2 regions of the Herminiimonas glaciei genome follow, and region 2 is predicted to be linked to the other one. Evidence: riboswitches for the same ligand, from Rfam matches in the RefSeq annotation. Region 2 holds a riboswitch; the other holds the start of a gene.

Region 1 (3,146 bases), on a different contig from region 2:
CATCCAGCTCCGGATTCGGTGCGGCACCGATAGCAATCGACTCCAGCTCCAGCCATTCGCGCGCACCGGCCAGCGTCGACAGGAACGGTTTGCCATGGATGACGCATTGGCGTTTCAGCGCCACCGCTTCCGGAAAAATCGACGAAGGATCAACCGGATCCATCAGGTACATCACGGCATCCAGTCGCCGCGCCGGATCGGTATCGACGACGCGGGACACCAACTTCATCAGCCCGCCATGGCGGCCATACGGGAAACGTTCGATATGCGGGTAATTCTTCAGCAGGCCGAGATGGTCCATCGCATCCAGCGTACGCCCGACGACTATCAGTTGCGGTTGCAAATGTTGCTCTATCGCGATGCGGCTGCCGTTGAGCAAACGTGCCAATACGGAATTCGGCGCGTCCTGGTGGGTACGGCTGGTGGCTAAACCAATGCGGAATTGATGCGGGGTGGCAGACATAGGGAAAAGTGAAAACGGGCAATATTGCACCGCACAAACTTTATCATGACGACATGTTTTATTCACCTTCCGTACAACAATACCGAATATATTTCACAGACTTGATGTGGGCTTTTGATTTTTGCCGGATCCGATGTTATGCTGTGTTTATATACAGTATTTACCGTTTTCGTCGGGTCGCTCCCCCTCCAAGCTTTACTGTGCGACCCGACATTTCTATACCTGTGGTTGATGCCTGCCCGTCCAAGCACAGGCAAGTGTTGAACACTAAACTGCACTACCCACCCCGGACCTCAGGCATTTTCCAAAACGTTTTAATTCTTCTCCGGCATCGCAGATGAGTGATGGCTGGAGATCAGCCATTGACGGCCATCCCATTTGTACGTGTAGGTATAACGCGCCTTCACTTCCGAACCATCATCGAACTTGAATGTATACAGCCCGGAATCGCTGGCGCTGTTGCAGTTGATTTCTATCGCGCGGCTGTTGATGGTGCCGACCGGCTTGTGCTCTAGGAAGTGTTTGAAATAGTCCACTTTCTCGTCGGCCGTCAGGCGCGGCTTATTCGACAAGGTCGGCAGCAGTATGGATTTGCTGGCGTAGTTGGCGACCACTTTTTGCGGATCGCCGGTTTGCAACGATGCGTTCCAGCGATCAAATAAGGAAGCGACCTGTTTCTCCGTTGTGGCGTGACACACTTCAGACTTGGCATAAGCGTGGCCGGTAAAAGCGCAAGCAAGCATGACGACAACAGCAGTACGTGGAAAATACATAGAACCTCTCATCAAAAAATTAAAAAAATAAAGCATGCTCAAATGAAATCGTCACCTCCTGGGAGCAGCAGCTCTGCCGTTTTGTGAAAAAAAGATTATGAAGCCCGGATCGGCCGGTTTTTGGGAGTCTTTTCTGCTTTTAGCCTGCTTGGTCACCCTAATCACTTATAAGTTGCACAAGTCGGATTTGTCCTGCCTGCCACAAATCCGGCCAGCTGCCCGCAGAGGCTTGCCTATAAACGTTTTTTGGCTCAAAGTAGCGGCCTGTCTGAAAACTTGGCTCGGGGTCCTGCGCATATGCGTGGGTGAGAGATACCCGTTGAACCTGATTGAGGTAATCCTCGCGCAGGAAAGCACATAATCCATCGCCGCTCCCGCGGCATCGAATCCGCTGACCTGCCATCTATTTTTTGAAAGACCATGATGGCTTTACCAAACGCTCCTGCGGCCAGCAGCAATGCCGCTTTCACTCCTATCCCGGCAAACGAACGCGTCTTTTCCTTCCGCGATCATGCAGCACTGTGGTTCAGCCTCGGCGTCGGCCTGCTGGTCATGCAGATCGGGGCCTTCCTCGGCACTGCGCTCGGTACGCAAACCGCCTTGTTCGCCATCGTTGTCGGCTCCGTACTTGGTGCGGCCCTGCTCGCGCTGGTGGCATACATCGGCTTTGAACGTGGCCTGTCGAGCCCGGTACTGATGTGCCAGACCCTCGGCACATCGTTTGCCAAATTGCCGGTCGTGCTGAACGTGGTGCAATTGATAGGCTGGAGCGCGTTTGAGCTGGTCGTCATGCGTGATGGCACGACCGCGCTGATCAAGGACATTACCGGCCTCGATACGATCTGGCTACCCTACGTCACCGCCTTGTTCTGGGGCTTGCTGCTGGTCGGCCTGGCAACCGGCTCGATGATAGGACTGGTGCGCTGGTTCGTCGGTCGCTTCGGCCTGCCACTGGTAATCCTCTCACTGATCTGGCTGACCTACCAATTCGTCCTGAAAGCACAGGCACAAGGCCTGGACGCGATCTGGCATCGTGCAGGTGACGGCTCGATGAGCACGCTGGCTGGCATAGACCTGGTGATGGCGATGCCGGTATCGTGGCTGCCGCTGGTAGCCGACTTCGCGCGCTATGGAAAAGCCGGAGCCAGCACCTTCCGTGGCACCTGGCTCGGTTTTGCCGTTGCCAATATCTGGTGTCACGCCTTGGGCGTATTGATCGTCAGCACCTCCAATCCCGGCGCCGACCTGATGACCACCCTGTTGCTGGCGCAAGGCGGCCTGATCGCACTCGGCCTGATCCTGATCGATGAAATGGATAATGCTTACGGCGATGTGTATTCCGGTTCGGTTTCGCTGAATTTCCTGCACGGCAAATTCACGATACGCTTCTGGGGCATCACGCTCGCATTGGTCGCCACTGCCTGTGCCTTGTTCCTGCCGATGCATGGCCTGGAACCTTTCCTGCTGACCTTAAGCTCGGTATTTGTACCCTTGTTCGGTGTGGTGATTTCGCAGTTGGCTTTAAAAGGGGAAGCCACCGACAAAGGCGTGAACGTGGTACCGGTCGCGATCTGGCTGATAGGCATCGCAGCTTTCCATCTGTGCCCGATGATGTGGCCGGTAGTCGGCTCGGCTTTGCCTGCGCTGGCGATCACGCTGCTGCTCGGCAGCATTTATCGCATCGCACGCCGCCCCGCATTGCAATCAGCATAAATAAAAACGGCTGCCCGGTTTCCCTGGCAGCCGTTTTTCCTCACAAGCCGGCTTACTGCGCCGGCGTCCTGCTCCAGCCGCCACCCAGTGATTTGAAGACATCAGTGGTACCGGTCAGGCGCAACAAGCGCAGTTGCGCCAGTTGGTCATCAGCTGCAAACAAAGTGCGCTGCGCATCCAGCAGCGTATTCAAATCA
Region 2 (3,146 bases):
ACCTGATATGCGCTGCCATTCAGCTGTAGCGTGATCATCATTGCTTTTGATAAATCTCGGCACCACTCTTCACGAACTCGATTGCCTTCACTTCCATGCCCGCTTTCAAAGCCTGGATTTCCGTGATGCCCTGCTTCGCTGCATAGTCACGCACTTCCTGAGTGATTTTCATCGAACAGAAATGCGGGCCGCACATCGAGCAGAAATGCGCGACCTTGGCTGAATCCTTGGGCAAAGTTTCATCATGGAATTCGCGCGCCTTGTCCGGATCCAGACCGATGTTGAACTGGTCCTCCCAACGGAATTCGAAACGCGCTTTCGACAAGGCATTGTCACGAATCTGCGCACCGATATGACCTTTCGCCAGATCGGCGGCATGTGCAGCGATTTTGTAAGTGATGATGCCGTCCTTGACGTCGACCTTGTTCGGCAAACCGAGATGCTCTTTCGGCGTGACATAGCAAAGCATCGCCGTACCATACCAACCGATCTGCGCCGCACCGATACCGGAAGTAATGTGGTCATAGCCCGGTGCAATATCGGTCGTCAACGGCCCCAGCGTATAGAACGGCGCTTCATGGCATTGTTCCAGTTGCAGGTCCATGTTTTCTTTGATCAGGTGCATAGGGACATGACCAGGACCTTCGATCATCACTTGCACATCATGCTTCCATGCGATCTGCGTCAGCTCTCCCAGCGTTTTCAATTCACCCAGTTGCGCTTCATCATTCGCGTCATAGATGGAACCCGGACGCAAGCCATCGCCCAGGCTGAAGGACACGTCATAGGCTTTCATGATTTCGCAGATGTCTTCGAAGTGTTCGTACAGGAAAGATTCCTTGTGATGTGCGAGACACCACTTCGCCATGATGGAACCGCCACGCGACACGATGCCGGTCATGCGCTTCGCCGTCAGTGGCACATAGCGCAGCAAGACACCGGCATGGATGGTGAAGTAATCGACGCCCTGCTCTGCCTGTTCGATCAGCGTGTCGCGGAAAATTTCCCAGGTCAGGTCTTCGGCCTTGCCATTTACCTTTTCCAGCGCCTGGTAAATCGGCACGGTACCGATAGGCACGGGCGAGTTGCGGATAATCCATTCGCGTGTTTCATGGATGTGTTTGCCGGTCGACAGATCCATTACATTGTCGCCGCCCCAACGTATCGCCCAAGTCATTTTTTCGACTTCTTCACCGATCGAAGAAGTGACCGCCGAGTTACCGATATTCGCGTTGATTTTGACCAGGAAGTTACGCCCTATGATCATAGGTTCGATTTCCGGGTGATTGATGTTGGCTGGAATGATGGCGCGGCCGCGCGCGATTTCACTGCGCACAAATTCTGCAGTGATCTCTTGTGGAATCGCAGCACCGAACGATTGCCCCGGGTGCTGACGTCCCATCAACTCGGCCAGCTTCTCACCTTTAGGACCGGATTTTTTCAGTTCTTCCAGGTAGGCGCGACGATTCATGTTTTCACGGATCGCAACGAATTCCATTTCCGGCGTGATGATGCCCTGACGTGCGTAGTGCATTTGCGAGACGTTTTTACCAGCCAATGCACGACGTGGTTTGCGATGCAGGTTGAAACGCAACTCGGCCAGCTTCGGATCGTTCAGGCGTTCTATCCCGTATTCCGACGTCGGGCCTGGTAGTTCTTCCGTGTCATTGCGTTCGAGTATCCACGGCAGGCGCGGCGTATCCAGGCCGGAACGTATATCTATCTTCGCCGCAGGGTCGGTGTAAGGACCCGAGGTGTCATACACATAGATGGGTGGGTTCTTTTCAAAACCGAACGAAGCTGGCGTATCGGACTGCGTAATCTCACGCATAGGCACGCGGATGTCGGGACGCGAACCTTCGATATAAATTTTGCGGGAATTCGGCAGCGGCTGGATTGCTGCTTCGTCTACTGTCGCAGTGGCGGACAGGAATTTGGGATTGGCATTCATTTTGGCTCCTTGGCTAACTACAGTGGCTTGGAGCCAGCTCAGGAGGTTTCGAGGACAGCTATCGTTTCAAGGAGGGCATCGTGGGGCGATGCAATGCGGATTCCTGATGCGACATCGTTCTCGTTAGCTTCCCTTCGCTGGCATTATCCAGATCAGGTTCAAGGGTTTTTCTCACCCGGCGGGATGCGGTATGCATCTGCCTAGGACCCCTAGCTTTTTACTTCTACAACGGGTGCAACAAACTACAACGCGAGTCTATGCAATAAAACGACTACGTCAATTGACCCGGGTCAAACTTTTACATCTGACATGAATGGCTTGCTTGCCTACCGGAAAACAAACCATTCATGTCAGTTCTGGAAAACGGCAAGGATGCTGTTTTCCAGAAACTGTTACAACTCAGCTATTACTTAACTGTTGCGATGTGCAACAAGTTGGTTGTACCCGATTCACCGAATGGCAAGCCAGCCGAGATAGCGATGTAATCACCCTTCTTGGCAAAACCTTCATGCACAGCGGCCGCCACTGCTTCGCTGACCATATCATCAACAGACTTAACATCCTGGCCACCAACGATCGAGTGGATACCCCAAACCCATGCCAGACGACGTGCGGTCTTCAGTTCTGGAGTGATGCTCAGGATCGACGTGGTCGGACGTACACGCGCAGCGCTCATGCTGGTGCTGCCGGATTTTGTGTATGTCACAGTAGCGACAGCTTTGATCGCAGCCGTGGTGTCACGCAAGGCGTTGCAAATTGCATCTTCCGCGGTTGGACGTGGTGTCACTTGCTGTGCATCCAGCAGTGTGCGGTAGACCGGATCGCTTTCCACTTCCTTGATGATGCTGTCCATCATTTGAACGGCACGAACAGGGTTCTTGCCGCTGGCCGATTCCGCAGACAACATCACGGCATCTGCGCCTTCATAAATGGCGTTGGCTACGTCCGATGCTTCTGCACGGGTTGGCATAGGCGATTCGGTCATCGATTCCAACATGTGTGTTGCAACGATAGTTGGACGGCCGTATTTACGCGATACACGGATGATTTCTTTCTGAGCGCGCGGCACTTGCGAGATCGGCAGTTCAACACCCAAATCACCACGAGCAACCATGACGGAGTCAGAAGCTTTGCAGATCGCATCGATGTCGAGCATTGCTGCTGGTTTTTCGATCTTCGATTGAATCAGAGCGCG

The links. A riboswitch is a leader RNA that binds a small molecule or an ion and turns the genes downstream of it on or off. The one in region 2 is predicted to bind thiamine pyrophosphate.
Region 1: it holds a riboswitch for thiamine pyrophosphate, as region 2 does, so the genes downstream of both, ACFQPC_RS08785 (purine-cytosine permease family protein) here and thiC (phosphomethylpyrimidine synthase ThiC) in region 2, are expected to answer to the same signal.

What each region holds. Positions count from the first base shown of each region.
Region 1 is NZ_JBHTBU010000001.1:1,949,936-1,953,081, forward strand. It holds gene ACFQPC_RS08775 (methylglyoxal synthase) at 1-463, opposite strand, end outside; gene ACFQPC_RS08780 (nuclear transport factor 2 family protein) at 778-1,236, opposite strand; TPP riboswitch at 1,509-1,605, shown strand; gene ACFQPC_RS08785 (purine-cytosine permease family protein) at 1,660-2,949, shown strand; gene ACFQPC_RS08790 (efflux transporter outer membrane subunit) at 3,002-3,146, opposite strand, start outside.
Region 2 is NZ_JBHTBU010000003.1:161,497-164,642, reverse strand. It holds gene thiS (sulfur carrier protein ThiS) at 1-41, opposite strand, end outside; gene thiC (phosphomethylpyrimidine synthase ThiC) at 38-1,951, opposite strand; TPP riboswitch at 2,064-2,172, opposite strand; gene pyk (pyruvate kinase) at 2,358-3,146, opposite strand, start outside.